Regions from separate parts of the Legionella sainthelensi genome, predicted to be linked through region 1. Evidence: riboswitches for the same ligand, from Rfam matches in the RefSeq annotation. Region 1 holds a riboswitch; the other holds the start of a gene.

Region 1 (17,024 bases):
GGACGCATCACAAAAGAAATTCGCTATAAACAAATTTTGTTAAACGCATTTCCATTAGAAGCCTCCGAATGGCAACAATTATTCGTTCCTGTGATTGATACTGGGAGTAATAAAGTCTTGGAGCGCATCATCAATAAGCATGTCTTGCAAATTGATAATGTGTTAATTTATGCGCTTTATGAATGCTTAACTATGCCCAATTTTGAGCAAGAGACTCGTGAAAAGATTAAAATAATAATTGACAAACACAAATTAAAAAATCCGCAAGACAAAGCCTTAACTGCTTTGGCTGTTTACTATGCGAATAATCCTGATGCTAAAAGAAAAGATATAGCTCAGTTCCGTTTTAATAGCATGGCACTTGCAAAATTAAAAGAAAAAGAGCAAGGATTGCATAAAATTCAAACATGGATAAATAACGCACTTGATATACAATGGGGATTAGAAACCTTGTTCTCCAGTTTTATGGGGCAATATCAAATGATGCTAAATCAATTTACATTAAGTGATATTGTTACAGAACTCCCTGAGAGTATGAGAGAGGTGCTCATGGAGCTCTTATCCAGACCTGGAAATGAAAAACAGATTCTCAACCAATATGAATTGAATGAGTCACAAAAAGAATTCCTTTTACAATGCACTTTCTGTTATCAGCTCATCGTATCCAATGAGGTGAGAGAAAACATTTTAGAACGGACACGTATTCATGATACCTATGATTCGTCTTTAAGTATCAAAGCGCGTGAACATTTAAAATTAACTCAGTTTGTACAACGCGAATGGCATCATCATCTCTTACCGATGGAACATGTGCAATCCGTTATTAAGGAGATCAAAAAGCAGATAAAACTCTCTGAGCATTCTGTTATTGATGAATTATTCCACTTGTACGAAACAATAGTACAATCTCCCCAAAATACGCAGGTGTTTGATGCATTTTATGACACTGCTATGAAAATAAAAAAAGATTATGGGATTGAAAGCCCTCTACACGAATGGGTGAATGTCACCATGAATGCATTCGTTAATCAACTCTTGGATGAGATTAAATGGAGCAATGAGAAGCAATTAATGACTCCCTTAAGCGACTCTCAGGCCGCAGTGGCATGGTTAAACCATCTCATGAATTATAAGCACGGAGTACGTTCTTTACTCGTTCAACAAGTCGAGCAATCCCAATCATATGATCAAGCCGCATGGCGTTGCCAACATATTTTACAGGTGTTGGAGCAATCGCAACCTGATATAGATTATATTCATGGCACTGGCATGCAAAAATTATTGCGGATGATTTGTCAAAATAGCAATACAATGACTACAACAGGCCAACAGAAAGCTAGAGAAGTGCCCATCAATGTACTTTGTAAGCACTCCATTACTATGCAGCATGCTTTGGGTCGCGTTAAAGAGAAAATCCCTGATGCTGATTTTGTGAGACCCATCGATGTTGCATTAAAAATGTTTTAGAAAATGAGTTTTTTGGGACTAGATGCTCCCAACGGCATTATCTAAATAAAGACGGAACATCATCAAATGCATGTTTAACTATCTCTTTTTGGATAGGGCGCGGTACCAGCATTTGCTTCGTATTGATTTCCTTAAAAAGTCCTAAAGTGGTAAGAATGGATTTTTTCTGAATGGCTCGATCAGTATGAACTATCTCTTCTTCATGAGATTGTACATATTCTTTTAAATATGATTGAGCCTCATTTGTAAAATACAGCTCTAGATCGGCTTTTAATTGTCTCACAGCGTTTTTAAGTTCGTAGATTTCCCCTTTATTAACATTTTGTTTTAAATTTTTAAGAATGTACTCAGCATTTTGAATCGCTGCTTTGTACATCGGCATGTTAGTAAGTGTAATGGGTATTTCATTTGTTATAGAATTACAAATTTGTTTTGCGCTGATTATATGTCTAGTTCCAAATTTCATATGTTTTTCTCTTTTTAAAATGTGAAGGCGTGCATAAAAATACTTAATAAATAACAAGGATTTTTATGCTTTTAAAACAACAACATTATTTAAATGTGGCCTTAATATCAGTTATCTCAGGATTAATGTCGTTTTGATCGAATTTCGTAAAAATTCCTAAAGTGCTAAGAGCAGATTTTTGAATTTCTTGTTCAGTTTTAATAATCTCTTCTGCATGCTCTTTAACATAACTTGTTAAATACTCGTTTCGGAAAAACTCTTCAAGATCTGTTTTTACTTGTGGAGCGTTTTTAATTTCAGATTTAAGATACAGATAGAGATCAGATTTTAATTGTCTAATTGCATTTTTAAGTTTGGATACTCGCCCTTCATCAATTTTTCCTATAGCGATCTCTTGTTCTAAATTGTTAAGAATATGCTCAGCATATTGAATTGTTGCTTTATAGGTAGGGAGGTTAGTTGGTGTAATGGGTATGGTATCTGTTACAGAATTGCAAATCATCGTTGCGTTAATTAAATCTTTAAGTCCAAACTTCATATGTTTTCTCTTTTTAAAATGTTAAGGCGGCATAAATACACTTAAATAAGTAACAAGTATTTATATGTTGTTTTAAAAACGTGAACATTATATTGGGTTAAAATTAAGACAATATTAGCAATTGCGATTCTATTTGACGAAAAATAAATGAATTTGGGTAGTTACAGGGAAATCCATCAAAAGCCCAGTTGACTTTAAAAACGAGTTATCAAGCGATAAATGGATGGATAAACGATCATGACCTCTCAGGCAATCAACTCAAATCCATCCTCTCACATTTAATCTATTTTTTGAGTAAAAGTTTATTCGATTGCTCCTCTTCATCAAGGTGATGATCAGGAGCAATTTGTGGTGTTGCCTCTCGTTTTTTATTGAGCTCAAGAACTGCTTTATCGAAATTGTTTAATAGAGTTCGTGCAGGAGAAATGCCAGCTAATTTTAATGGATTTCGTGTAAAAGGATCTGGTTTGTTGTTCTTATATAATTCCAGGAGCGTACTTAAATTATAATATCTTTCATCATACATCACAGGAATATCCTCGAAGTAATCGAGTGTGATTGGATCCTTAAAATCTTCGAATAAAGATTCTTCTTCATTAGTTAAGTGAAGCTGATTGATACGAACAGCGATTGTTTCAAGTTTACTCGTTTGACAATGCTCAATGTAGTTCTGAGTGAACGGCTGATAATAATCCTCTGTAGTTGCGGGTTTAGGGGAGGGAGCAAGGGGGTAGCTCTGTGACAGCTGATTCAATACCTGTGCTGATTGCTCGTAATGCTCATGTGTAGGCTGTCTCACTGGGTTGCCTAAATTATGATGCAGATATCTTTGACTTGATTGTGGTAAAATCGTGCCAGCACAGATGATTCGTGCCGTTGCCCCTCGATTTTTGATTGAGCTAATGACGGCCTCACTAGGTTGTTGCGTAAAAGTTACCTCTCCTCCGCCATAGAGCGTTAATTTTAAGTCGCTTGCTAAAACACCCTCAAAAGTCAACACTCCATTACCTTCTTTGAGAATTTTGCAGCCACTGCCTACGTTTCCTAGTATTCTTAGACTGCTATTTCCACGAATAGTTAAGTTGACATTTTTTCCCACAGCGCCAGTGACGGTTGTTAACCCACTACCCTCTCGGCTGAAATCGCAATTGTCGGGGACTATTTCTAGATCCATGGGCTCGGGATTTTCGTGGACAATTGTTGGTCTATTAGAGCGTCTAAATCCTAACAATTGCGCGAAAGATATCATGATAATTCCTTATAAAATCAGAGATCTTAATATATGCAACAGCAAATAATCAATTTTATCCGATTATAATATTTGACAGTCTTTTTTATCCACGCTAGCATAGCTACCAATAGATGGCGCGGGGTGTCGTAAAAGCGGCTGAGAATTACCCGTTGAACTTGATCTGGTTCATACCAGCGTAAGAACGCCTGATGTCCAAAAAGCATTTTTTTGCTGCTTGAGTTAAGTTTGATCTTGCTCTCTCAAAAATGTATTTTGTTTCAGACTAAAACGTTTCAGTTTTTCTTACCGCAAATATTCCTTGCCATTCTGCCATTCTGTAATTCTTATTATTGAACACAAGGAGCCAAGGTATGAACGCCTTATCTACACGAACAACTTTGCTACTTAATTGGTATGCAAACCCTTATCACACTCCGATTTTCATTGCGCAGGCTTTAGGATACTACCAACAAGAAGGCATAAAGCTTGCTATTTTGGAGCCCAGTGATCCCAGTGATGTCACTGAGATTGTTGGTATGGGGCATGTGGATTTTGGTGTTAAGGCAATGATTCATACTTTGGCTGCTCGTGCAAAGGGTTACCCTGTAACTTCAATTGGGACATTGCTGGATGAACCGCCAACTGGATTGATTGCGCTTAAATCCAGTGGTATTAATTCGTTTCAAGATATTGTTGGTAAGCGCGTGGGTTATATTGGCGAGTTTGGCAAAATTATTATTGATAATTTAGCAAATTTAGCGGGCATTGATCCCTCAAGTTATGAAACAGTACGTATTGGAATGAATGTAACAGATGCGATTTGTCGTGATCTTATTGATACCGGTATCGGTTTTATTAATTTTCAGCGGGTTGAATTAGAACATTTGCGGGGTGAAACTGTATTTTTACGTCTGGATCAACTTGCTGGATTAGGTTGCTGCTGCTTTTGCTCGATTCAGTTTATTGTACCTGAGCGTATGCTAGCTCAACCTCAGCTAATTCAAGGGTTTCTCAACGCCACCCAAAGAGGGGCTGCGTTTACTACAGAAAATCCAGATGAAGCTTATGAGCTTTTATGTCGTGCAAAACCACAATTAAGAACTCCAATGTATCATACTATTTTTATTCGCAGTTTACCCTTTTTCTCGCGAACATTATTAAATGTAGATCGTGATTGGAATAAAGTAGGGCGGTTTGGTAAACACTTGGGAATTATCAATGATTCTTTTGATATCCATTCTTGTTATACCAATGAATGGTTGCCTAAAATGCCTCATTCTGATTTAGAACCTATCGCTTGTTGTGTGAGTGAATAAGAGCAACATGAAAAATGCAGCTGTTGTCGGTGCTGGGATTATGGGGTGCCTGCTCGCTCTACGTTTGCATAATGAGGGTTGGCAGGTAACTGTATTTGAATCAGAAGTCTCATTTAATAATTGCAGTAATGCGGCAGCAGGACTTTTGGCTCCTATGTCTGAGCTCGACAAGGCGGAGCAAGTGATCTTTAATTTAGGGATGGAGTCTGTTGAAAAATTATGGCAGCCCATTCTTAATCAATTATGCGAACCAATTTACTTTCGTCGCCAAGGCTCTCTTATTCTTCATCATCCACAAGACAAGACAGAATGGCAGCATTTCAGTGCGCGAATTGTCAATAAGTTGAGTAACTCCTGTTATGAGCTGTTGACTCATCATGCCTTAAAACAGCTTGAGCCTGAATTACACCAATTTCAAACGGCCTATTATTTTCCACAAGAAGGGCAACTGGATAATCAGAATTTATTATCTGCATTGAAAAAACATCTTTCTCAGGCAGGTATCTTATGGCGAGAAGGGATTTTTGTGTCATCAGTATATCCAGGGAAAATAGAAATTGAGAAGCAGAGCCTTATTTTCGATTTTGTCTTTGATTGTAGGGGGGTGGGTGCGAAAAAAACGTTTTCTGATTTGCGTGGATTACGTGGAGAACTCATTTGGTTACATGCGCCTTATGTTAATTTGCAACGACCTATAAGGCTTTTACATCCGCGATATAACATTTATATTGTTCCACGTCCTGATTCTTATTACCTACTTGGTGCAAGTGAATTAGAAACAGAAGATTTAAGTTCTATTTCTGTACATACTACTCTTGAGTTATTAACTGCTGCTTATTATGTGCATCGAGGTTTTTCTGAAGCCCGAATCATTAAAACAGTAACCCATTGTCGTCCAACTTTAACGCATCACCAACCTCGCATTAAATATGCAAAACAATTTATTGCGATTAATGGACTTTATCGTCATGGATATTTAATTGCCCCAGCATTGGTAGAAGAGGTGTTACGTGGGCTCAAAAGCAATCATAAAAAGGTTTATTATCCAGAACTATGGGAGGCTTATGTATGATTATTTATATTAATGATCAACCCTTATCTTTAGATTCTTCGTGTACGCTACACGAAATGCTTGAGCAAAAAAATAAGAGTGCAGCACACATTGCGATTGCTATAAATAATCAATTTATTCCTAAATCCATGTTTTGCAGCACGATTTTGCAAGAAGGTGATCGTATTGATTTGATTACACCCATGCAAGGGGGTTAAAATATGTGGAATTTAGCCGGTAAAACAATTACGAGTCGCCTGCTTTTAGGGACGGCTGCTTATCCATCGCTTGAAATGATGACTCAGGCAATTCATGCTTCCAAAACAAATGTACTCACTGTTTCGATGAAGCGTCAGATGTCCTATGGCCAAGGAGGCGATTTATTTTGGAAAACAATCCAATCGTTACCTTGTCATTTGCTTCCTAATACGGCAGGTTGCCGTGATGCACAAACAGCGATTACTACTGCTGAAATGGCGCGAGAGCTCTTTCAAACTTCGTGGATTAAATTAGAGGTAATCGGAGATGATTACAGTTTACAGCCTGATCCGTTTGAGTTAGTAGATGCTGCTGCGGAATTAGTAAAACGCGGATTTGAAGTATTTCCTTATTGTACTGATGATTTGATATTGTGTCAGCGGTTAATTGATTGTGGTTGTCGTATTTTGATGCCATGGGCTGCGCCTATTGGCTCTGGGAAAGGTCTATTGAATCCCTATGCATTGGAAACTTTACGGCAACGATTACCTGATATTACGCTTATTGTCGATGCAGGAATTGGCAAACCCTCCCATGCAACCCATATTTTAGAGTTAGGTTTTGACGCAGTGTTACTTAATAGTGCAGTTGCCTTGGCAATCCATCCAGTGACTATGGCAGAAGCGTTTGCCCATGCGGTTATTGCAGGTCGCAATGCATTTGAAGCTGGGATTATGGCTGAGCGAATGACAGCCCAATCATGCACTCCTTTAATTGATACGCCATTTTGGCATAGGGAGTTTCCCTAATGCAAATAGTGTGGGCAGATACCGAAATAGAAGCCGATTTACATACTTTTCAAGATCTTGGGGTTGAAGTGCAACGGCCCCAATTTTATGCGCAAAGTATGCCTGCAGCAATAAAAGTAGGTTTGCAAATCTCTTTGGAAGACATTTATTTTACAAAGCAATATTCGATTCCTATTGTTTTAGATGCGGATTTTTTGCTACAAAAAGTATATTACAAAAAAAGTGACTTAATTCCCTGGTTTTCTTTAACTAATCTTTTAGTATTGGATACTCATGAAGCGGAACTCATTTTAGGTTATAAAATTACCTCTCATCAGTCGATGCAAATAGCGGCTCACGAGTTATTAAGTTTGGGCAACCAAAATATTTTTTTATTAGGCGAACATTCAACCGAAGTTTGGTGCCATGATTATTGGACTAATGGAGTTACTTCATTTTGGTTGACTCAAAACCGTCTTCCTCATACAAGCGAAAGTCGCTCAATTCTTTCAGCAGCCATCACTGCATCTTTGGCTCTGGGGTATTCGTTAGAAGATGCAATCATTATCGCAAAAATGTATACCCATCAGACTATGCGCCGGACGCAAACTGGTTTTGATTTTAGGGGATTTCCTGAAGATGAAATCGATTTGCCTTATCTTGCGTCAACGCCATTATATGAAGTACCAAAACCCTTTAAACGTTGCCATCGCTTGGGTCTTTATCCTGTTGTAGATAGTTTTTCTTGGGTTGAGTTATTGTTGAATGTTGGCGTGAAAACTATTCAATTGCGGATAAAAGAACGAACAGAAACTTTAGAAAAAGAAATTCAGAGAAGCATTGCTTTGGCTAAAAAACATAGTGCTACTTTATATATTAATGATTATTGGGAGTTGGCCTTAAAATTCGAGGCCGATGGAGTGCATTTGGGACAAGCTGATTTAGATGCTGCTGATGTCGATGCAATTAGAAAACGGGGATTATTGCTGGGGGTAAGTACCCATTGCTATTATGAGGTGGCAAAAGCACATGCAATTAACCCTTCCTATATTGCTATTGGGCCAATTTATCCAACTACCAGCAAAGTAATGCCTTTCTTGGCACAGGGAATTGAACGTTTAAAACGCTGGCAACGCACTTTAAATTATCCTTTGGTCGCAATTGGAGGGATAAACATTGAACGTGTGTCCGAGGTGGTTACAACAGGTGTTCAGGGGGTGGCTCTTATTTCTGCAATTACAAAAGCGCAAGATCCACGCAAAGCTACGGAACAACTTTTAAAATGTATTAAAATGTAAGTAGTCATCGCTTGCATGGATTGCTTTCTCACCGCGATAGGCATTGTTGTGAGTATAAAGCAACTGTCTCAAATTCTTATAAGCAGTTGCTAAGGTTTTTTATACGCAATAATGCTTTGTAAGGAAAGAATCTATTATTTATTGTTTAAAAGGGTAATTATTTCTTTCTGACTTCTGTTCTTCAGTATTTGTTTTAGAAGAAGGGCTTGATGATGAGGAAGAGAAAAATAACCAATTCAAACCCGCACGAATATTATCACGAACATGAAACCCCGTTAGGCTATGTGAAGAAAGGGTTAGTTTTTCATTTTCTAATGCATTTTTATTTTGATTTTTGTCATAGAACGCAACAGGTTTTTCACTATAAATTGCTTCGCTGCGAGAACCTGCTTTTTCTAAAGAGTGCATAAAGCGAATTGAATTATGGTACTCTCTCAAACTCATAGGTTGTACTGTATGAATATCTTCCTTGTGAATGACCGTATTAGGCTGCAACGTAAAATATTTATTATCTGAATGTGCATTTAATATATATGGACCAACAAGTTCTTGCTCTGAAGCTCTGACATTTGATAAGCGCGTTATAGGTAGTCTGAGTCGAACAATGAGTGTCATACTGTTATGGCCATGTTGATTGACAATATCCACGGCTTCTTTATAGGTCACACCAACCTGATAAAAACCATTATTTGCGTTAACAATAAATTTCCTGATATTTTCTAAGTTCTCTTCTTGTTCTTTAGGATCAAGAGAAAGATGAACTCGGGCATTGCTTAGTCCGGGTATACCAGAAGGAGCAAATGGTACTGGGATAAAAACATCAACATCACCAGAACGATATTCATTTAGAGCATTGGAAAAGTTTGTATTCGCTTGTTCATTTTTATCTGGGGCTGAAGTGAATGGAGATTGAGAAAAATGTTCATTTAATTTTTCATCAAATTCATGAGTTTTGTTTTGCTTATAAAGTTCAAAATATAATTGAAGTTTTGCTTCACTATTTATTTGTTCCCAGGCGTTTTGTAGTATTTTGAATTCTTCATCAGATTTACCAGGGTTTTTATCAGGGTGAGTGTTTAACGCTTTTTTAATATAGGCTTTTTTTACTATGGTAAAATTATCAGTAGGCGTTATTCCTAATATCCCATAAATATTTTGCTGATTTTGTTCGTTTTTCATTTTTATGTTTTCTCCAATCGTTATTAAAGCAGCGATTTCTTTTGGAGCAGTTGACAATGACCACTTATCTACATTCTGTACGTAAAATATGAGATATAGGGCAATGAATTGTAATAGGCTCTAAAAGTCTTTGAGTTATTCTAGTGAATAGATATGATTGAATTCTTAAGAGCAATGGAGTATTTAAACTAACCCATTCCTATTTGGAATTGGATGTTGATTTTAGTAAGATCTATGTTTTTACTTTACAGATCTTTCTTAAATTTAAAAACGATCTTTTATTTTGTTCTCTGATTTTCTTAGTTTTGTTAAACTATTTACTATGTTAAGAGGAACTAAAATGTCTTTTTTACCTGAGTTAAAACGATATACTCAGCAAATTAAATTAGAAGAAATAGGTATTCTTGGACAAGAAAAACTGCAAAATGCAAGAGTATTGTGCGTAGGTGCTGGAGGAATAGGAGTTACTTTACTGACTTATCTTGCTGGTGCAGGAGTTGGGACTATAGGGATTATCGATGATGATCTTATTGAAGAAGCTAATTTGCATCGCCAAATTCTTTATCAAGAAAAGGATATTTACAAGGCAAAAGCTGTTGTTGCAGAAACGAAATTACAGGAGTTAAATTCAAATATTAAGATTGACTCTTATGCGTTTCGTTTAACCGCAGATAATGCTGAAGAAATTATTGCTCAATACGATCTTGTCGCAGACTGTTCTGATAATTTTTATACGCGCTATTTGGTTCACGATACTTGTTATCGTCTCGAAAAGCCTTACGTTTATGCAAGTGCTTATCAGTTCCAGGGACATTGTTCTTTATTTCATGGAAAAAAAAATCCATGTTTACATTGTTTATTTCCGATTGTTCCTGACACGGGCGCAAATTGTCAGACTGGTGGTGTTTTAGGTACACTTCCTGGGTTATTAGGTATTTTGCAAGCAACAGAAATAATTAAATGGATTACTGCTAGTGGTGTTTCATTACTGAATCGATTGCTATGTATCGACTTTCTAACTATGGATATAAAAAGTATTCAACTTACTAAAAATGAAGAATGCCCATTTTGTGTTTATGGGCAGACTCTGAATGAACGTGATTTTGGATTGTGTATTGAGTTGAATCATGAGCATACAGTCTCAGCAGAGAATTTGGCCCCTTTTTTAGAAGCAAATCCAGGGATATTATTGCTGGATGTTCGTACAGCAGAGGAACACAGCGATAAAAATTTAGGTGGGAGATTAATTCCTTTGGCTGAATTGCCCATGCGTTTGAATGAGCTTAATCCCTTAGATCCTATCCTGATTTATTGTCAGTCAGGCCGCAGAAGTCAACGAGCGGTAATCTTATTAAAGGAGGCTGGGTTTCTTGCTGTCTATCATTTGGCTCATGGCGTCAATTCATTATCGAGATGTGGGGGAGGTACCTGATGAAGTTATATTGCTTCGAGGCTTATTAAAACGTGTTCATTGATGAAAAGCATCCTTTTTAAAGTCTGGTACTTTAATGCCCTTATAATTGATAAAAGTCATCATTCCAGTCGCTTCATGATAGAGCATATGGCAGTGAAACATCCAATTGCCAGGGTTATCAGTATCAAATTGAATTTTGACCGTAGAATGAGGCAAAACTAAAACGGTATCTCGCATGGGGCCGTTTTTAAGTACTTTACCATCAATTTCTGTAACTTCGAAAAAATGACCATGTATGTGCATTGGGTGGGGCATTCCCGTTTTGTTGATTAAAACTATTTCTGTTCTTTTGTTTTTATCAACACCTAGTGGAGTAATATCGGGCCAAGCCTGATTGTTCATTTTCCAAACATAATTTATCATATCACCCTCTAAAGTGACAGTTAATGTTTGCATGGGTTTTTTTAGGGAAAGAGGGGTCAAGGCATGCGTTTTGAACTCTTGTTCGTTATTTAGTCCCCCAGCAACGGTGGCTGCTTTTTCGGGCACTGATATTTTGGGTGCATTGGGAGTAGCCAAAATTAATCCTGTTTGCATTTGGGTTCCGGCTCCCTGAGCCAAAATGGGATATGCTCCTTCACCTTTAGGGATTTTAATAAGAATATCAATACGTTGTCCTATAGCAAGCTGAAATTGGTTTCCCGAAATTGGTTTAATAGGTTGCCCATCAACAGCGATTGCTTTGCCTTGAAGTTTTCCCAGATTGATAAAAAAATTAGTCATTGCAGCTCCGTCGATAATGCGGAGACGAACCTCTTCTCCACTGTGGACTGAGAATACTTCTGGATTGGAAAGACTATGATAATTTGTTAAAAAGGCATCATAAGTTACATCATTTAAATCAGGTTTTGACGTATGTTTCTCCATCGTCATCGTCATCGTCATCGTCATCGTATTTGTTTTTGATTTTTTATCCATATCTTTCGTCTTCATTAAAGATGGAGTGCCTTTGTGTTTTAATTCATATAAGATTGTTTTAGGAGTTTTATAGCTAAAATCACTGAGAAACAAAATCACATCATTTTCATTATTTTTTTCATGTGGTTCATAAATGATAAATGGAGCAGAAAGAAAGCGCTGGACTTGTAAGTCAAAATGAGAATGCATCCAATAAGTTCCTGACTGATTTAATTTAAAACGATAGTGATACTCTCCTTGTGGGGGTATTGGTAGCTGCGTGACATAGGGAACACCGTCTTCTGCATTAGGCAGAATTAATCCATGCCAATGAACGACTGTGGGATGATTGGTCGTATTTTTAACCACAGCATCAAAGTATTGTCCCTTTATCCCTTTATAACCCCAAGTTCCATCGGGTTGTTCAATTTTAAATACTTCAGTTTTTTTTCCATGAATAACAAGAGGAACTTTTTTTATAATGAGAATGGTTGATTGCTTAGAACTATCAAAATTTTTTTCATCTAATGTATACCCTGATATAGGGTAGTTCATTATAAATAACAGAAGAACAAGCATCAGATTGCTCATTTATATCCCTTTTTAAACTGTTACCTGAAATTATAGCGTAGAAAATTGAAGGTAATATTATGAAAAACTGTTTTAATTTCCTCTTTGATTCATTTACCTTGAGCGCAATTCGCTATATGATGTCACGCGATTATCAATCGTAGATTAAAGGAGATAGTATGAGTTTTTTTATTAGCGATGCTATGGCTGCGGCTGGCGCTGCACCAGCACCCCAAGCAGATGGAACTTTTTCACTCATTATGATCGCCGCTATTTTTGTGTTGTTTTATTTTATGCTCATTAGACCACAAAACAAAAGAGCAAAAGAGCATCGTGATTTAGTAAGCAAGTTAAAAAAAGGTGACGAGATCATCACTTCAGGGGGAATACTAGCTAAAGTAGTTAGTTTAGATGAGCAATACATCAAAATCAGTCTTGCAGAAGGTGTAGAGATTAATTTACAACGAGGCGCGGTGAGTGCTGTATTGCCAAAAGGTACTTTAAAATCTCTTTAAAAAGTCATAGGTACACGGAAAATGCAAAATAAATATCCTTTATGGAAAAACCTGATGCTGATTGTCATAGCAGTAGTTGGGTTAGTTTACGCCATACCTAATTTGTATACAGAAAATCCTGTGGTACAAATATCATCTGAAACACCAGTAGATTATGATGAATTAAAAAATCAGGTAGAAAATATATTAAATAAGGACAAACTGCACTATACATCTCTGGTTGTTCAAAACGAAGGTGTTGAAGTAGTTTTCTCATCTACTGATGCTCAATTATTAGCTCGTGACACTATTAAAAATGCTTTAGGATCCCAGTACACAGTGGCTTTAAATTTAGCACCTTCAACCCCAGGCTGGTTGGATGCGATTCATGCTGCGCCGATGAAGCAAGGTCTGGACCTTAGAGGAGGAGTGCACTTTTTATTAGAAGTTGATGTGGAAAGTGTGATTAGTCGTCGCTATGAAGGAATCATGAAAAACATCAGTCAGGAGCTACGTGAGCTAGGTATTCGTTATACTGGCATACGTTTTATACCTGATAAAGGTGTTGATTTACGTTTCCGTGATGCTGAATCTAGAGATAATGCTTTTATAGGTTTAAAAGATAAAATACCGGATCTTGTTTTTGTAAAAAGTAAAACAAATAATGGAATCATGGCATCAGTTTCTCCTACCGAATTAAACACGATGCGACAAAATACCATTGAGCAAACAATGAGTATTTTGCGTAATCGAGTGAACGAACTAGGGGTGGGTGAGGCAGTAGTGCAACAACAAGGAGCTACTCGGGTGGCTGTTGATTTGCCAGGAATTCAGGATGCAGCACGTGCCAAGCAAATTCTTGGAGGTACTGCAACCCTACAATTCTATTTAGTAGATCAAGATAATGATCCACAAATTGCCAAACAAACTGGAGTTGTTCCTGTCAATGATAAATTGTTGATGATGGATGGATATCCTATTTTACTAAAGAGGCAAGTAGTTCTTAGTGGCGATTCAATCACTTCTGCGGTTTCTAGCTACGATCAGCAAACGGCAACGCCAGCAGTACAAATACAACTTGGCGGAGGCGGTGAAAGTTTGTTTACTAAAGTGACTCGTGAGAATATTGGTAAACGTATGGCGATTGTGTATGTTGAAACTAAAAATAACATACAAACCGTCAATGGCGTTGAAAAGAGAATTACCCACCGTGAAGAGCGTGTTATTAGCGCACCTGTGATCCAAAATGCTTTAGGCAATAATTTCCAAATTACAGGGCTTACTGATTCTAAAGAAGCCAGCAATTTGGCTTTACTGTTAAGAGCAGGAGCGTTACCAGCAGCAATTTATCCTATAGAAGAGCGTACTGTAGGCCCCACTTTAGGAAAAGAAAATATTCGCAGAGGTATCATTTCTCTCGAAGTAGGTATGGGCTTAATTTTAATTTTAATGCTGTTCTATTATCGTTTTTTTGGGTTCATAGCAGATGTTGCTTTATTACTTAATCTGGTTTTGCTGAGTGCTTTATTATCTATAATTGATGCAACTCTTACACTTCCAGGTATTGCTGGAATTGTATTGACGGTAGGTATGGCTGTAGATGCGAATGTGCTGATTTATGAACGTATTCGAGAGGAATTGCGACATGGCTTGTCACCACAAGCAGCAATTTATGCTGGATATGAACGTGCCTTTTCAACCATTCTTGATGCAAATATAACTACCCTAATTGTGGCAATTATTCTTTTTGCAGTGGGTACAGGGCCTGTGCGTGGATTTGCGGTAACCCTTTCATTAGGATTATTAACCTCCATGCTCACAGGTATTACTTATACCCGTGGAATTGTAAATTGGTATTATGGTGGCAGAACCGTAAAAAAACTATCTATAGGTATTTAAAGACGAGGCTCAGATGGAATTTTTTAATCCAAATTCAAACGTGGACTTTATGGGGGCTCGTCGTTGGACGGCAATGTTCTCTATATTGATTTTTGTTCTTTCTATTGGTGCTTTGACCATTCATGGTTTGAAATGGGGACTGGATTTTACGGGTGGAACTCAAATTGAAGTTTCTTATTCTTCCGCAGCTGATTTACCCTCAATTCGAGAAAACCTGGCTAAGGCCGGATTTAAAGAAGCGCAGGTTGTAAGTTATGGTACGTCTAAAGATGTATTAATCAGTATTGCTCCAAGAGAAGACAAAGAACAAGCGCGTTTGGTCGACCAAGTAATGACTGCTTTACCAGGTGCAAACAAACAACGAGTTGAGTTTGTAGGTCCTCAGGTAGGGCAGGAGTTGGCAACTAAAGGTGCATTAGCGGTTGTTGTTTCATTATTAGCAACAATGATATACATTGCAATGCGGTTTGAGTATCGACTTGCTGTGAGTTCTGCCGTTGCACTAGTACATGATCCTGTTTTGATCTTGGGAATTTTTGCTTTTTTCGGTGTCGAATTTGATCTAAAGGCATTGGCTGGATTATTAGCAGTAATTGGATACTCATTGAATGATACGATTGTAGTTTTTGATAGAGTACGTGAAAATTTTGTTAAAATTCGTCGTGCTACGTCTATTGAAATTATGAATATCTCGATTAACCAGACCCTCTCAAGAACTATTATGACCTCTACGTTGACTCTGTTTGTCGTGCTTGCTTTATTTATTTATGGAGGTGAGGCCATACATGGATTTTCTTTGGCACTGATCATTGGTATTCTTATTGGTACTTATTCATCCATCTATGTGGCTGGAGCTTTAGCTGTAGCCATGGGGCTGGATAGAAAAGATTTTCTACCAAGCCAGCGCAAGGAAATTGATAATCGTCCTTAATTGGTAGCCTGGGCGCGCTTTAAAGTGTTTTCGGGTTTTATGAATAATGGATTTCACTTAAGGTTAAAAAGCAGTTAAATCTTCGGAGTATTAACTCTGACCTTATGATTTAACTGTTTTTTATTTTAGATTAGGGATAGTCCTTCAAGTTCATCAGGTTCAGTGATTATGGGTTCTTTACTGTCTGATTGTTTTATTTCTATACCTCCTTTATTTGGGGTGTAAAGGACAATTTGTTTGTTGAGCTCTTCAATGACTTCGGGAGGGATCTGCATCGGTGTGTCTTGCACTTCTTCACCTTCAATGTGAATTTCACCTTCTTCGGTAATTTCAAGAGTTTTTTTGGTACAACCAGTAGGTAATGCATTTTCAGGTACAAGTTGAATCGGAATCCCTGCGATGATTGTGGCACCATCCACAATACGTATTCCGTCTATAACTGCAAATTGGGGTGTCTTACTGTAGTAACGACCAATCAAAGAGCAAACGGACCACAGCAGATTATAAGCAATATCAAATGGAAGCCCCACTCCTATGCCTACTCCTTGCCCCAAATATCCTGCAGCTTTACTCATGGCATGGGCTAGACTGATAGTGCAAAAAGAAGTAAGAAGCTTCGTCGCTATGACTGGTGCAAAAAGAGCAACGCCAGTAGTTCCTGCGGGACTGAAAACTAATAAAGTACTTCCAACGAGGGCAGTTAATTGCACGCGCGGACTGATTGCTGAGGTTGAGTTACTCACTCCTTCTGCCAATACTACACCAACAGTTGCCCCAACATAGGAAAAGGCTGTTCCGAATAAAGGCTGAGTAAGTGATATAGTTGGGAAGCTTGCAGATGGATCTTTTATTTCTTTTTTATGACACATTTCGTTTAAAAATGTTGAGAATTGTTCCCATTCTTTCTCAGTAAATGGTGTTATTCCTTTTTTCTGTAATGTTGCATTAGAATGCTCAAACGCACTGGGTGTTTTAATCAGTCGTGTTGCTGTTAAACAGCATGTTTCTTTGTCTTCATCATCTAAGAAGTTTTCAGAGCTTATTCCTAAATTGTCTTCGATGATTCGATATAGAGCAGAGTTTCTTTTTGAGCTATTAATCTGAGACTGCACATAAAGACAGGCTGCAACCATGAATCGTGCCGCAATGAGATAAACTTGACGTTGTTGCGGTGTTTTAATTTCTTCTTCGCTTATCAGGTGAATTTTAAGAATCGCATTCACTTTT
Region 2 (17,024 bases), 1.6 Mb from region 1:
ATCCCGCATTGCCAAATGACGTTTCTTTTCCTGGTGAGGTCAAATCCACCAAGGCAACCTCTCGACCTCGCATTTGCAAATGAATTGCAATCGATACGCCAATAATACCACCACCAAGTACAACAGTATCAAATTTCATAAAACATGATCTCCCCTTTCACTGAAGGAAGTAGAATAAGCATTTTTTTACTGTGTTTTACCCCATGAACTTACCAATTAATCAATGAGCCAATCAGGCAACAGCAATAGCCCTTGATTTTCATTTATCTTAGGTTAAAGCCATTTACTCTATCTTTTTACGAAAAAGTTTCAATGGAATACTATACTGTCAAGAAAGTATATTCAAATGAGATTTGATCCTGCTTAATATTTTTTCAGGAGTAGCTGTTATGGCATATCGCACCTTCAGTGAAGAGCCAGATCAGAATTTGAAGAATTCCGACAACAAATATCTCGAGCATTGGATATCACAAGATTTTCACAAACTTATTCTTGCTCTAACCTATGGTGCTCATCAACAGATATCTACGAAACGGATGGAGCTGTAATTGTAAAAGCTGGACTCGCTGGGGTGACGCTTGATGATTTTAATATTTCATTTGTGGATCAGATTCTAACAATCCAAGGGACAAGAATAGATACTGAAGCCAAATTGAATTATCATTGCCTTGAGATTCCATATGGCAATTTTCAGATACGAATTTTGATAACAGGATTATATGATTTAGATTGCATCACAGTAAATTATAAAAATGGTTACTTATATTTAATTCTCCCTAAATCTAAAAAACAGGATGCCTCAATTAGTCCAATCGATTCATAATAAATACCTTGATAGCGAATCAAGACCCTTTTTTAGTTAATTTAAAATAAAAAATAAAGTTATATTAGCTGAAATTTGTTCAATAATTATCCTAAAATCCAATAATAGAAGGAGAATAAATAAGGAGTCTCTATGGAGATTCAAGCAAACAAGGAAAAAGCAGAACAACAGGCGAAGGAACTTAGCATCCCCTCCGAATTACCTATTTTAACCTTGCGTGGAGCCGTTATCTATCCTTTGACAGTTATGCCACTTAACGTAGGCCAGTCACGCTCCATTAAACTAGCCCACGACGTAACAATGAGTTCTTCTCGGTTCATAGGTATAATGGCTATTAAAAATAATACCGTTGGAGAACCAAGCCCTATCGATATTTATAAGATAGGCACTGCCTCAGTAATACACCGACTTATTCACTTATCAGACAACTCCGTACAATTGATCGTACGAGGAATAGAGAAAATTTGTATCAAAGAATTTACTTCTGTTGAACCCTATTTCAAAGCCAGGATTGAACTTACAAGAGAACACGATACTAAAAACAAACACATTGAGGCATTAATGCGAAATACTATTGACTTATTACGTCATTTAATTTCGTTAACACCGCATTTATCGGAAGATTTGTTCACCCTCGCACTTAATACAAATGATCCACGCCAACTTGTATATCTTATTGCCGCAAATTTTAGATTGGAATTAAAAAACGCACAGGAATTATTGGAATTGGATAAAGTCGAGGATAAGCTTATAAAACTCAATATGTTTTTAACTCGAGAGATAGAAATTATTGAATTAGGAAAAAAAATCCAATCTCAAGCACAAAATGAACTTGATAAAACTGAACGCTATTTCATGCTTCGAGAGCAACTAAGGCAGATAAAAAAAGAACTGGGCGAAGAGGACGAACAAGTTCTTGAAATTAGAGAATATGAAAATAAAATTACCCAAGCACAGATGTCAGACGAAGCCGAAAAAGAAGCCATTCATGAACTCAATCGAATGAAAACAATGCCTATCTCTGCCGCCGAGTATCAAGTGACTAAAACCTATTTAGATTGGTTAGTTGAATTACCTTGGAATAAAGCAACTGAAGATAATCTTGACATCAACAGCGCAAGAAAAATACTTGATGAGGATCATTATGATTTGCAAAAAGTAAAAGAACGAATACTTGAGTATTTAGCGGTACATAAACTTCGTCTTGAGCGTAACGATAAATCATATACAGGCTCTATTCTTTGCTTTGTTGGGCCACCTGGCGTCGGCAAAACATCTCTTGGACAATCTATTGCGCGGGCGCTTTCTAGAAAATTTATCCGATTTTCATTAGGTGGGATGCATGATGAAGGAGAAATTCGCGGACATCGACGTACTTATATTGGTGCGTTACCTGGAAGAATTATTCAGTCCATTAAGCGTATACAATCACGTAATCCTGTAATGATGCTGGATGAAATAGACAAGGTCGGAGCTGATTTTCGCGGCGACCCCTCATCAGCTTTGCTTGAAGTCCTTGATCCCGCACAAAATAACACTTTTTGTGATCATTATCTTGATGTAGATTTTGATCTGTCGCAAGTCATTTTCATCTGTACAGCGAATCAACTTGATCCCATTCAGCCAGCGCTACGTGATCGTATGGAAATTATTACTCTTCCTGGTTATACAGATGATGAAAAGTTACATATCGCAATAAACTATCTCATCCCGCGCCAAATTAAGGAAAATGGTTTAATGCCAGAAGAAATTCAATTTGAGCATGATGCGATCTTATTAATAACTCATGATTATACACGAGAAGCAGGTGTCCGCAATTTAGAACGGGAGATAGGCGCCATTTGTCGTAAAGTGGCAACACTTATTGCGGAGAAGAAAGCCAAATCCCTCACCATCACACCGGACAAAGTTATAGAATTACTTGGCAAACCCAAGTATTATTCTGAAATTGCGGAACGTACCACTATTCCAGGTGTTGCAATCGGTCTTGCAGTAACCGTAGGCGGGGGCGATATTTTATTTATTGAAGCAACAAAAATGCCAGGGTCTAAAGGGTTTACAGTGACTGGCCAATTGGGTACCGTGATGAAAGAATCTGCTCAAGCAGCACTTTCTTATGTTCGCTCCAAAGCACATCAATTGGGAATAGATGATAAAGAATTTGAAAAAAGCGATATTCATCTTCATATTCCGGAAGGAGCAATCCCCAAAGATGGTCCTAGTGCTGGTGTTACGATGGCAACAGCACTTGCTTCATTGATGACCAATCGTTTCATCAAAAGCGAGGTTGGAATGACAGGAGAAATCACCTTAAGAGGCCGAGTGCTCCCTGTTGGCGGCATTAAAGAAAAAGTTCTTGCTGCCCATCGAGCCGGCTTAAAAACGGTAATTCTTCCTAAACGCAATGATAAAGATTTAGAGGATTTACCTGATAAAGTCTGCAAAGAGATGAAATTTATCTTTGCAAAAAATGTCAGTGAAGTATTTGATGCAGCATTATGCCCAGCAAAAAAGAATGATGAAGGTGCAAAACAGTGATATTTTCTCGGTTTAATCCCATCATTCACTCATTCTCCATTTGCTGTTAAAGTCTTTCATGGTAGAATAATAATTATACATTAGGGGTGCCTGTTTCACTATTTTGGCTGAGAGGATCCACCAACCCTTTGAACCTGATCTCATTAGTCTGAGCGGAGGAAAATGTGTCAATTGTTATGCTTTCAGGTGTTGTTGCTTTTATTACATCGTTTATTGGTTTATTACCACAAATTGTTAAATCTTTAAAAACTCGATCAACTCAAGACATTTCTATGATGATGTTGATTAATTACCTAGTCTGTTCTTTGGCATGGATTATTTATGGGAGCAGTACGAATTCTTTTTTTGTAATCAGTTCTAATGTAGTTGGCTTAATTATCAGTTTACTGCTTATTCTACTAAAACGACATTATGATGCCCGATGTACTTAATTTAAAAGCGTATCGATCAATTTTATGCCTTAACGGTGATTTACCCAGGCCCGATTTTTTCAGTGAGGTGAATCTACCCATCATTGCTGCTGATGGAGCAGCAAACCGTTTATTTGAGTTAGGTATTCATCCTCAATTAATTATCGGAGATTTAGACTCTATCAACAGTTCTATTTTAAAAAGCAGCCTTTTCCTGCATTTGCCCGATCAAACAAGCAGTGATTATCAAAAAGCCATGCAATACTTAAGCGATAATCACTTACTGCCCGCAATCGTTGTTGGAGTAAACGGGGGGTTTTTAGATCATATACTAAATAACATCAATATCTTTATGACAACAGATTGTCTTTTATACGCACCACCGGTCAGAGGTTTTGTACTCAAAGAAAAATCGCAACAAAACTTTTTATTACCTGTGCACACAAAAATTTCGTTAATAGGAATACCAACAGTTATCCTTTCTTCACAGGGTTTGCAATGGGAGCTTCATGACACCCACCTTTCATTTCCAGGTAAGACCTCTTGTTTTAATCGCACACGATTACCTGAAATTAGTTTAGAAGCGCATCAAGGTGCCGCTTTGGTTTTAATTTATGAGCAAATGGTCAAAGATGCAGGAATTTTGCAAGAACCCCAGCAATAAATTAACTCAAAGTAGATGCCCAACTTTCTGATAGGCCCACCAGCTTTTCAAATTCTTATTCAACGTTTACTTTTCAAGCATGGTCTGATGTTCATTGAGCAAAGCAATATGGCGTAAATCTAATCTGGCAATAATTTTCATCATTGTAGTATTATTAATTTTTCTTTGTTTTCTTAAAGTACGTAATTCTTGATGTGCTCCCTCTAAAGCCGCAAATCGTAATTGCCGCTCAAAGGTTAAAGCAGAAATGCTTTCCAACCTTTCACTTTCTGTACCATGATTTGATATGATAAATTGATTAAAAGTATCCATGAGCTTATGCGCTACTTGATGGCAGAGCTCCTTTTCTTTTTCACTTACTTCGTCGGATAATACTTTCATTTTGGTTTTAATCGCTTCCATTGCCGCAAGAGTCAATGCAATAACAGCTTCCTTTTCCTCATCTTGGCTTGGTTTATGGATGAGTTTTTTCAAACTAGGGGTAATCAATGGCAAAATAATGCTACTTATTAATAAGGAACAAAGGACAACACCTATAACAAGAATAATGAGTAAGTGCCTTGCTGGAAAAGCACTTCCATCATGTAGGTAATGAGGTAATGATAAAATTGCTGCCAAGGCTATAGCACCGCGCACCCCCCCCAAAGAGATTGTACTGATTATTTTTAAGCTCGGAAAATGCCAGGAAGTTTGATTACGCTTGGAAATTAAAGCTTCGAAAGGCAATGTTATATAAATCCATAATGTACGCAACAATATTAATGTCACAGTGATAATCACTGCAATTATAATGCACTCTGATAAACTATAGCCGGTGTCGGCAATTAATTTGATTGACTTAGGTAAATATAATCCTAAAAGGATAAAAATAATCCCATTTAAGGTAATGTCTAAAACACCCCAGACAAAATGGCCTTCAATACGCATGGTGGCTAAAGTTCTGTCCAAAAAGCCAGCCCTATCAATAGTAAAGCCAGCGGAAACAGCAGCTAATATTCCTGAAAAACCTAACTTTTCAGCAGCAAGATAAACAGTAAAAGGGAGAAGTAATAATAATAAATTTTCAGTAGTTGTTTCATGGGTGCTGTTATGAGTTAATTTTCCAAGAATTGAAATAAAGGCGTAGGTAAGAATCGCGCCAACAGTCATGCCACCTAAACCAACTAAGATAAGGCTTAATAGAGCACTTTTGAATGAAAAAATACCTGTCAGCATCGCAGCAACGGCCAGTTTAAATGAGACCAGACCAGAGGCATCATTTAATAGGGCTTCACCTTGGAGAATATGCATAATTCGTTCAGGAATGCGTACCCCTTTAGTCATTGATCTAAGCGCCACAGCATCTGTTGGAGAAAGTGCTGCTGCCAAGGCAAACGCCGCAGGTAATGGTATAACAGGAACTAACCAATGCACTAAGTAGCCAACTCCTGCTACCGTAAAAAAAACCAATCCAATAGATAAAGTCACTATAGGTCTGGTATAAAGTAAAAATTCGCGTTTAGGAAAATGCCAGCTGTCATTAAATAGTAGAGGAGGAATAAACAACAGCATAAAAAGTTCAGGATTCAATTTTACATGAATATTAGGTAATAAAAATGCAATCACACACCCCAAGACTATTTGAAGCAATGGGAGTGGTAATCTAGGAACAATACGTGTAATAACCCCAGATAATACTGTTAAAAAAAGTAGAATTAAGCAGAATAAAGCACCTTCCATACTTCTCGTCGCTCCTAAAAGATCATTGAGCTTATAAAACTTAGGAATTAATAACCGCTATAAATACTTGATTATGATACATAATATACAGCAGGCTATTCTTCTTGGTTGAGTTAAGCTCATATTTTACATTATCTTATCAAAGACTCCTATTAAAACAGGCTAGAACTCTATTTTCAAGCAATTGATTAGGCTCGTTGCAGCTGTTGTGCACTTGAATTTATCTTTGATAGATGACCCTATACCTCTAATCAAAGAATACATTCGACAGGATTAGAGATTTATCACTATCTTCCCTATTATATTGAGTATTTAGGTTCCCATCCTGATTAAATAATTTACTTTTATTCACTTCAACATGAGGGTTGACCTGAGTCCAACCTACTTTTTTCCTTAACTTAATGGCAGTAACCCCTCTCATAGGATCGGTTTAATCATTGTATTTAACTCTGCAGCATAGGCTCGAACATATTTTTTGTGAGTGACATCCACCACAAAGAGCAAGGGAGGATTCATGAGGTGATGATTTAGTAAATGACAAAATCTTTATTTTTTAATGGGTTTTCCTAAGCCTTGACCTTGTTTTATGTGGTACTAATTATAATGTATCTATCGCCTCGCCGCTTAAGTTGTAGCAAATATATGCAATTACTTTAACCATATTTAAGGTTTTCTTAATAATGCGACTTTATATTATCCAAAAACTTAACCGTGGAGATGCTCAAATGAAATTTAAAGGCTCGATATTTGAAGAGCGCTGCAATGAATATTGGAATAAAAAGGTTGTTAGATTAGACAACATCATTCGTACTGTTTCATTAGGTTTTGGTTTATTCCACAATGAGACTCACATTCCTAGCCTGATTGCAAAATATCATCGATGCATACAAAATATTTTATCAGCATTGGACAATCAAACTCACATGTTTGAAGATATCGGTTATGTCCAAAAGTATAAAAAAGATACTGTTACTCAAGCAATTGAAGATCTGAGTTTTTATGCAGGCATATTCCCTGAACATGCACGCATTTCTGAAACATTTATCCAAACATTAAGTGCTTCTTTAGACTCTGCACAAAAAATAAATCAGACAACTCCTGGCATGCCTTTCTGATTCAAATTGTTTTTCCTATAAATCCCGTATTAGTCCCAACTAATCCGGGGTTTATTAGCTTTTGATTTTAATGTTATAGTTAAATACAGAAGTCAATCTATTAAAAAAAAACATGCAAAAAATTACAATTTATCATAATCCTCGCTGCTCTAAATCAAGACAAACACTGGAATTACTTCAAAATAAAGGAATTACACCTATCATTATTGAGTATCTTAAAGCGCCATTAGGCCTGGAACAATTGAAGGTATTACGCGCTCACTTTGCCCTCAAAGACTTTGTCCGTGTCAATGAACCTATTTTTAAAGAATTGGGACTCTCCTTAGATAACGAAGATGCTGTGCTGCAAGCAATGTTGAAAGAGCCTATTTTAATGCAACGCCCCATTATCACGTTTAAGAATAAAGCGGTAATAGGCCGCCCTCCTGAAAAGGTTCTAAAGTTACTTGAATAGCACTCATCAACTATTTCCAAATTAATTCACATCGATTGTTATTATCTATAGCTTTTGTTTACTCGCGTTTTTCTAAGCTCCCATAAAGCCATTTCATCCATCGATCTCCAGGCACATCTCTTCAGTGTGATTGACCTGATAAACAAAGAGAAATAACTCACTTATCCATAGACAAAAATACTACAAAACTTAAATAGCGAAATTTATATTTGCAAAACCCACAAAATGATCATAAAATATACAGCCTTGCGCCTTAACAACACAAAGCGTTATATATTAAATCAAAAATACGTTTTGAATTGTAATTTCATAGTTTAGGAAATTTTATGCGACTAAATATATCAGATTTATCATTAAATCAAATGCTCACCGCAATAACATCCATACCAAGGAACGAACGTTTCCTTGACTTAAGTGGAAATGAACTCAATTTAGCATCACCAGAAGATCTTTCTTTGGCGATCTCAAAAATACCTGCCGGCATAAAATCACTCGATTTGAGCAACAATGGTTTTGGCCATCAACACTACAAACAATTGACTAAAATCCTTCAAAGCATTCCAGAGACTGTAGAGGAACTTCATTTACATCTCAATAAGCTTAAACTTCATAAAAATGGAAGCCTAGTGGAAGTGCTTCATTCAGTACATGCGCACTTAGCAATCTTAGATTTAAGTCATAATGATCTAGGCCTAAGCGCAACCCTGGAGCTTATTAATGCACTTAGCGCATTAAAATCAAACCTTACCTCAATGCAATTTGCCTGGAATAAATTAGGCAACAAAACAGTAGAGGAAATATCGGAAATTTTTAAGGCATTACCCCAGTCGTTAACGCGTTTAGATTTAAGTTATAATGGTCTTGATAAGTTAAGCATGCTTGAATTGTCAGCCGTATTAAAAAATATACCGGAAACCGTTACTTATCTGGATTTAAGCGGTCATGGTTTTGAGACAAAAACAGACATTCAAAGGGCCGAACTTTTAGAGAGCCTTCCCATAAATATAAAACGATTAAAACTGAGTAAAGATATAACTATTGAGCGTGGAGTCGAAAGATTAAAAGAACTAACAACCTATGCACATCATTTCTTCTCTCAGTTTCCTACAGACTCTAAAAAAGACCAGATGCCCGGGTTTGGCGCTAAAGAACCATCTCTGGGTACATGTCGTTAAAAATCCTCCCCTCTCAATTAGGAATAATCTTATTGTATCTAGTTTCCGAGTTTGAAAGCACGGAAACTAGAGTCCGCTAGATTAAGTCCACAAATGGTTTAATTACAGATAAAAAATGCAGTATGTGAGTATGGTATCGCATAAAATTAAGTCATTTTAATCAGATTTTAGAAAAATATTATTTAACTTACGCAATCGTCAAATCCGTTCATTTTTTCAAAAATTTTCATATCCACCATAAGAACTAATAAATGACACTTAATATTTAATTAACAATTATTGGTTATAATGGCTACACATAGTTCAATTTTTGAGATTATTGTTATGCAGACTAAATACGATGAACAAATTAAACCCATTGAATACCTAGGCGGAGTAATGGATGAAGAAACAAGACCACTTCTGAAATCCTACATCGACCAACTCGAAGATGGGGAGGCGGCTTTGGTAGTGTTTCGTCTTTTAGATGGTGATAGTCCTGATGCGCTCCTAGAATCTACCATTGATCAAATTGCAGGTCACGGATGGGATTTTGTCTCCGGTGGAGAAAAAGAAGGCCCGTTGCAAGACTTAGTTGACAACTTGTCAACAGAGGCTTCCGAATTAAGAGTTGCCAACAGTATTTTTTCTCAAGGTGGCGCAAAAATAAAAGCGTTTGACAATCATAAAGTTTGTTTTGGTTTAATTACTAAAAATGGTGAACCAATAAAATCAATAAAAGGTATTGTTCATCAACAGTTAAACATGGGTTTAAACGGAGACTTATTAATGCATGAAGGTGATGTCATCATGCAATCCCTCATTGACAATAATGTCTTCAAACAAGAGGGAAGAGATAGACCCCTACTGGTAACAACCTATGGTGCGGGTGGATCATCAAGTCATGAAGTTAATCCAGGTATAATGGCCGTTAGTGATGGAGTAATAGACATTCGTACTCACGTAGATCCCAAATGCATTATGGAGTATTTACAAAAATTTTGTGCCACTTTAGAGGACTCCGCAGAGCTGAATAAAACTTCAGAGGAAGGACAAGCCTTTTACAAGAAGTTGCAAGAAATAGAACATAATATCAAGAGCGAACCTGGATATTCAGGCATAGCGATGGTTCATGACATCGCAGAATTAGCTCGAAATGCCGCGGAATACACTGGCCAAACCACCCAAGATATAATGGCCGGAATGGATCCTAAAGACAAACGTTATTATGGGGAAATTACTTTTGGTAACCCAAGTAGCGGCGTTGCAACCATGCATCGTATTAATGTAGATGAAAATGGAAAGCCTTTTACTGGTAATGATGGGCAGTCTAATCTTTTAAAATCATTACAACATTTTATTGCGCAGATGAGTGAACTCGGTGAAAAACAAAAAGAAAAGGAATATCGTAAGAGTGTCCGCCGATTAACAGAAACATTACACCAGATGGAGCGTAACGCCTCCCAAATCGCCGATAAAATTAACCATCTGTTAGTAAATAACTTATCTGAAGAAGATGCAATTCAATTAACACTTATAAAAGATGAAATTGAAAAACTCGATAAAGCAATTCAAGAACGCTCTAATTTTATTATGGATCATCTGGGTCACGATGTTGAGGTATATGAAGAGCTCACTGAAATGATCAAGCAAGATGAAGCAGAAATACAAAGCTTAATTGAAATGCAAAACATGATTTATGATAGCGTGTCTCAACAACTGCATGGCAAAGACTTACAAACCTACCACAACTTAAGAGAAGATCTGGATGAGTTAAACGAACACATTCCAGAGTTGAGTGCTGGAGTAGGGAAAATGATTCAGCATCATATGGAACTAATCGCTGCAGATACTAAACTAAAACAAGCGATTAACTTAGCCAAAGCAACCCATGAGCAACACTTCGCAAAGGAAACTCCTTTTAGCATCACGGCTTCTGGGAATATCTTTTTCACTGAAGAAGATAAGAAGGCTGTAGGTAAATATGGCGCGAAACTTGTTGAAATGGAAAATCAACTCTTTGTAGAAATCATTCATCATTCGATTGCCAACAGGGTTTATGTTGATAAGGAATTTATTACTAAAATTGCCGCAGATCCATTAAAAATTGATAATGAAGTCACTCAAACATTGAATGAATGGGCCGCAACTCACAGTATGACAGTACAAAATTATGTAGATGCATTCATGTGGGCCAAAAATGGACAAAGCTTTGAAAACTTTCCCGAAAGCGGGCGCTGGACAGTAGCTGAAGAACTTTTTAACAATGAAGATAAAGACTTCGCAAAACTGTTCTATAACTTTGGCACAGAAGAGGAACCCAAAATTGTTAATCCATTTTGGAAAGAAATAGGAACTGACCTTGTTAAGGAGATTAAAGAAGGAAAAGCCTTTCAAGGAACAGCGTTTCAAGATATGGACTTTACTACGCCTCCATTAAGCGAGCAAAAACAAGATCTAGTGAATCAAGCTACCTTTATTATAGCCAATCCAGATGATGAAGAAATTGAAGCGAAAGTGAGGAAATTGTTTACTGATTATTTAGAGCTAATGCCTGGAATGAAGCTTGAGAATGAAGAAAATCAAGAGCAACGATACAGAGTATATGCGCGCAGTATTCCCGTTCTGAAAAAAGGTTACGTGCAAGATGCTGTAAGCGATTGGGATCAACCACTTTATAAATCAAGTAACACCGCGTTACTGGATAAAGAGGCTTCAAAGTTCCTCGCATTGGAACGTGGGAAACATATTGGTGGGGGCAAAGCAGTAATGTTACATGACCAATCCAGCCCAACACTCATAGAATCACCTAATGCCGTTCTCTATAAAATGATGAAAGCTGAAAGGAATAAAAACTATCGAGAGGTTTACAACATTGGCAAGGAATATCTTGAGAAGAATCCCAAAGCAATGTTTGGTAGCAAATGCCTCTCTACAGTAGCGTATATCGAAAGAATAGAAAAAATGGTCAAATCTCATCAACCAAAGATAAAACCACCATTCCCTACTGAAATCGGTATAAGCCCAAAGAAAATTACTGGCCCTCGTGTCGCAGAAGCGCTTAGAGAAATGAGTAAAGAAAATCCGCAGCAGGCCCTTAAATCTGCAGAAAGATTCTTAGCATGGAAAAACTATCATCACAGAAATTTTAATGTTCAAGACATTAAAAAGTTGATTGCTGAATTGACTCAGCCTAAAGAAGCATTGGGACATTCTTATAAAAACACGCAAGGTGGTCTAACATTTTTTAGAAAGAGCGACAAAGAATCTGAAAAACAACCAGAAAATCAATTGAATGGTAAATTTAATTTGTAACCGTGTAAACATTTGGTCTGTCGGTTATCCTGAAAACGGATAATTGACAAACCAATGTTAATTATCTCCCCCTCCATGAATCCTCTCCTCCTGCGACATCAAATCAACATTACTTAAGTAGCCAAATGTCTCTATTTGCCAAACCCATTAAATGATCATAAAATAAACATCCTTGTAATGGAAGAATACAAACAAACGAAAAATAATCGCCAAATATGCTGTTTGGATGTAATTTAATAGTTTAGTTAAGGAAACTTTATGCGACTAGATATATCAAATTTGTCATTAAGTGAAATGCTCTCCGCGATAACATCTATACCAGAAAACGAGCGTTTTCTTGACTTAAGTGGAAATGAACTCAATTTAGCATCGCCAGCAGATCTTTCCTTGGCGATCTCAAAAACACCCGCCGGCATAAAATCACTCGATTTGAGCAACAATGGTTTTGGCCATCAACACTACAAACAATTGACTAAAGTCCTTCAAAGCATTCCAGAGACTGTAGAGGAACTTCATCTGCATCTCAATAAGCTTAGACTTCATAAAAATGGAAGCCTAGTGCAAGTGCTCCAGTCAGTGCATGCGCACTTAGCAATCTTAGATTTAAGTCATAATGATCTAGGCCTATGTGCAACCTTAGAGCTTACTAATGCACTTAGCGCATTAAAATCAAACCTTACCTCAATGCAATTTGCCTGGAATAAATTAGGCAACAAAACAGTAGAGGAAATATCGGAAATTTTTAAGGCATTACCCCAATCGTTAACGCGTTTAGATTTAAGTTATAATGGTCTTGATAAGTTAGGCATGCTTGCATTGTCAGCCGTATTAAAAAATATACCGGAAACGATTACTTATCTTGATTTAAGCGGTCATGGTTTTGAGACAAAAACAGACATTGAACGAGCTGAATTTTTAGAGAGCCTTCCCATAAATATAAAACGATTAAAATTGAGTAAAGACATCATTATTGAGCTTGAACCTAAAAAATTAAAAGATCCAAAGCTTCAGGAACATAGTTTTTTCTCTCAAGCAAGACAATCCTCAACTGATCCTGAGAATGGTGATACACCAGAGTTAGAAGATGAAAGCATAAGGCTTAATCGATAAAAATTGCTCAGGCTTGTAAAATTTTAACCGCATAAAAATACCTACATACCCCGTTTCATGCGTGGTATGTAGGTGATAGCTCAAAATAATCATCCCAAAACTCCTTGCCCTACTCCGCAAAAATGGCTCAACTGGACACTATCAATAGACTCAAACCATAAGGGACAGATTTCGACCTTAAGTTGGTTTTTTTACCATTAATGCCTATTCTTAAACATATAGATTAAATATTAAGGGGCTTATCATGCAGGCTAAAGAAGACACAATTAAACCCATTGAATACCTAGGTGGAGTAATGGATGAAGAAACAAGACCACTTCTGAAATCCTATATCGACCAACTCGAAGATGGGGAGGCGGCTTTGGTAGTGTTTCGTCTTTTAGATGGTGATAGTCCTGATGCGCTCCTAGAATCTACCATTGATCAAATTGCAGGTCACGGATGGGATTTTGTCTCTGGCGGAGAAAAAGAAGGCCCGTTGCAAGACTTAGTTGACAACTTGTCAACAGAAGCTTCCGAATTAAGAGTTGCCAATAGTATTTTTTCTCAAGGTGGCGCAAAAGTAAAAGCGTTTGACAATCATAAAGTCTGTTTTGGTTTAATTACTAAAAATGGTGAACCAATAAAATCAATAAAAGGTATTGTTCATCAACAGTTAAACATGGGTTTAAACGGAGACTTATTAATGCATGAAGGTGATGTCATCATGCAATCCCTCATTGACAATAATGTCTTTAAACAAGAGGGAAGAGATAGACCCCTACTGGTAACAACCTATGGTGCGGGTGGATCATCAAGTCATGAAGTTAATCCAGGTATAATGGCCGTTAGTGATGGAGTAATAGACATTCGTACTCACGTAGATCCCAAATGCATTATGGAGTATTTACAAAAATTTTGTGCCACTTTAGAGGACTCCGCAGAGCTGAATAAAACTTCAGAGGAAGGACAAGCCTTTTACAAGAAGTTGCAAGAAATAGAACATAATATCAAGAGCGAACCTGGGTATTCAGGCATAGCGATGGTTCATGACATCGCAGAATTAGCTCGAAATGCCGCGGAATACACTGGCCAAACCACCCAAGATATAATGGCCGGAATGGATCCTAAAGACAAACGTTATTATGGGGAAATTACTTTTGGTAACCCAAGTAGCGGCGTTGCAACCATGCACCGTATTAATGTAGATGAAAATGGAAAGCCTTTTACTGGTAATGATGGGCAGTCTAATCTTTTAAAATCATTACAACATTTTATTGCGCAGATGAGTGAACTCAGCGAAAAAGAAGAAGAGTATCAGGGCCATGTCCGTCGATTAACAAAAACATTACACCAGATGGAGCGCAACGCCTCCCAAATCGCAGATAAAATTAACCATCTGTTAGTAAATAACTTATCTGAAGATGATGTAATTCAATTAACACTTATAAAAGATGAAATTGAAAAACTCGATAAAGCAATTCAAGAGCGCTCTAATTTTATCATGAATCACCTGGGCCACGATGTTGAGGTATATGAAGAGCTCACTGAAATGATCAAGCAAGATGAAGCAGAAATACAAAGCTTAATTGAAATGCAAAACATGATTTATGATAACGTGTCTCAACAACTGCATGGCAAAGACTTACAAACATATCAAAGCTTAAGAGAAGATCTGGATGAGGTAAATGATCAAATTCCAGAGTTGAGTACTGCTATAGGTAAAATGATTCAGCATCATATGGAGCTAACCGCTGCAGATACTAAACTAAAACAAGCGATTAACTTAGCCAAAGCAACCCATGAGCAACACTTCGCAAAGGAAACTCCTTTTAGCATCACGGCTTCTGGGAATATCTTTTTCACTGAAGAAGATAAGAAGGCTGTAGGTAAATATGGCGCGAAACTTGTTGAAATGGAAAATCAACTCTTTGTAGAAATCATTCATCATTCGATTGCCAACAGGGTTTATGTTGATAAGGAATTTATTACTAAAATTGCCGCAGATCCATTAAAAATTGATAATGAAGTCACTCAAACATTGAATGAATGGGCCGCAACTCACAGTATGACAGTACAAAATTATGTAGATGCATTCATGTGGGCCAAAAATGGACAAAGCTTTGAAAACTTTCCCGAAAGCGGGCGCTGGACAGTAGCTGAAGAACTTTTTAACAATGAAGATAAAGACTTCGCAAAACTGTTCTATAACTTTGGCACAGAAGAGGAACCCAAAATTGTTAATCCATTTTGGAAAGAAATAGGAACTGACCTTGTTAAGGAGATTAAAGAAGGAAAAGCCTTTCAAGGAACAGCGTTTCAAGATATGGACTTTACTACGCCTCCATTAAGCGAGCAAAAACAAGATCTAGTGAATCAAGCTACTTTTATTATAGCCAATCCAGATGATGAAGAAATTGAAGCGAAAGTGAGGAAATTGTTTACTGATTATTTAGAGCTAATGCCTGGAATGAAGCTTGAGAATGAAGAAAATCAAGAGCAACGATACAGAGTATATGCGCGCAGTATTCCCGTTCTGAAAAAAGGTTACGTGCAAGATGCTGTAAGCGATTGGGATCAACCACTTTATAAATCAAGTAACACCGCGTTACTGGATAAAGAGGCTTCAAAGTTCCTCGCATTGGAACGTGGGAAACATATTGGTGGGGGCAAAGCAGTAATGTTACATGACCAATCCAGCCCAACACTCATAGAATCACCTAATGCCGTTCTCTATAAAATGATGAAAGCTGAAAGAAAGAACGACTATAAAGAAGTTTACAAAATAGGCAAAGCATACCTTGATAAAAATCCTCAAACAGCCTTTGATGATATATCTTCAGTATCCTTTATTGAAAGAATAGAAAAAATGACAAAAGCACATGCGCCCAAGTCTGCACGAAAACCAATGTGGGCCATATTGGCTGATATTGGCGGTTTCAAGCCAGGTACTGTTGCAGCGCCTATATTCAGAGTAGCGGAGCAACTTGAGACGTTAAGTAAGACAAATCCAAAACAGGCAATTAAATCTGGAGAAGAATACTTGGCGTGGAAAGGACATAAAAAAGATACCGAATATGTGCGAAGAATACAGAGTTTTGTTGATAAATTAAAATCGGAACATTCGTTTAAATCAATAAAAGGTGATTTGCATAAATTTAAAGAAGATCAAAATCCGAAACAGAAAGATAGCCAATATAAGGTTTAATTACCGTATGTGTTGACATAGAGTAGTTCAAACTTGATCTGACAATTGCCCTGGTAGTTTAGGGTGAATTCGTTGCAGTAGATAAAGCTAAGTCTGACCCTACCCATTTTGGGGATAGCTGTCAGACTTGGCTTTTAACTATTACAACAGATTATAGACTAACATCCCAATTATTTTCTTCCTCTTCGTGAGGTTCATCCACCTCTATTTTGAGCTGTTCAATCCGCGCTTTAAAGTTTAAAACCACCTGAGATAAGTTATTTTCTCTGGGTAACGAATTGTCTGATTCGGAAATTACTTCTAGTGGTTTTTCTTGTGTTTTAAACTGTTGTAATCGCTCTTTAAAACTAAGATTAGCGCTAACTATATTTTCACTCTTTGATAACTTATTGTCTAATTTTGAAATTATATCATGTATTTCTCTAGCAATTTGGTAGGATTTTTTTCACTCCCTGTAAATCCTTTTGTCCCATAGTCATGCTCTAATCGCTGCATGAGTCTCTCAGCCAGCTCCGCGGCATCCTCCACCTTGCCT

Evidence for each region. A riboswitch is a leader RNA that binds a small molecule or an ion and turns the genes downstream of it on or off. The one in region 1 is predicted to bind thiamine pyrophosphate.
Region 2: it holds a riboswitch for thiamine pyrophosphate, as region 1 does, so the genes downstream of both, EL220_RS15830 (SemiSWEET family sugar transporter) here and EL220_RS04555 (ABC transporter substrate-binding protein) in region 1, are expected to answer to the same signal.

The regions. Positions count from the first base shown of each region.
Region 1 is NZ_LR134388.1:1,027,370-1,044,393, forward strand. Features, by position in the region: gene EL220_RS04530 (hypothetical protein) at 1-1,467, shown strand, start outside; gene EL220_RS04535 (hypothetical protein) at 1,505-1,933, opposite strand; gene EL220_RS04540 (hypothetical protein) at 2,019-2,471, opposite strand; gene EL220_RS04550 (RING finger protein) at 2,755-3,720, opposite strand; TPP riboswitch at 3,830-3,922, shown strand; gene EL220_RS04555 (ABC transporter substrate-binding protein) at 4,074-5,018, shown strand; gene EL220_RS04560 (FAD-dependent oxidoreductase) at 5,026-6,090, shown strand; gene thiS (sulfur carrier protein ThiS) at 6,087-6,287, shown strand; gene EL220_RS04570 (thiazole synthase) at 6,291-7,076, shown strand; gene thiE (thiamine phosphate synthase) at 7,076-8,353, shown strand; gene EL220_RS04580 (J domain-containing protein) at 8,492-9,532, opposite strand; gene EL220_RS04585 (ThiF family adenylyltransferase) at 9,873-10,964, shown strand; gene EL220_RS04590 (multicopper oxidase family protein) at 11,001-12,494, opposite strand; gene yajC (preprotein translocase subunit YajC) at 12,653-12,988, shown strand; gene secD (protein translocase subunit SecD) at 13,010-14,866, shown strand; gene secF (protein translocase subunit SecF) at 14,880-15,797, shown strand; gene EL220_RS04610 (hypothetical protein) at 15,923-17,024, opposite strand, start outside.
Region 2 is NZ_LR134388.1:3,606,846-3,623,869, forward strand. Features, by position in the region: gene EL220_RS15815 (NAD(P)/FAD-dependent oxidoreductase) at 1-139, opposite strand, end outside; gene EL220_RS19290 (hypothetical protein) at 390-548, shown strand; gene EL220_RS19820 (Hsp20/alpha crystallin family protein) at 572-823, shown strand; gene lon (endopeptidase La) at 956-3,361, shown strand; TPP riboswitch at 3,434-3,539, shown strand; gene EL220_RS15830 (SemiSWEET family sugar transporter) at 3,526-3,792, shown strand; gene EL220_RS15835 (thiamine diphosphokinase) at 3,776-4,435, shown strand; gene EL220_RS15845 (Na+/H+ antiporter) at 4,502-6,154, opposite strand; gene EL220_RS15850 (hypothetical protein) at 6,880-7,269, shown strand; gene arsC (arsenate reductase (glutaredoxin)) at 7,382-7,723, shown strand; gene EL220_RS15860 (leucine-rich repeat domain-containing protein) at 8,050-8,898, shown strand; gene EL220_RS15865 (hypothetical protein) at 9,223-12,192, shown strand; gene EL220_RS15870 (leucine-rich repeat domain-containing protein) at 12,451-13,302, shown strand; gene EL220_RS15875 (hypothetical protein) at 13,547-16,489, shown strand; gene EL220_RS18380 (hypothetical protein) at 16,895-17,024, opposite strand, start outside.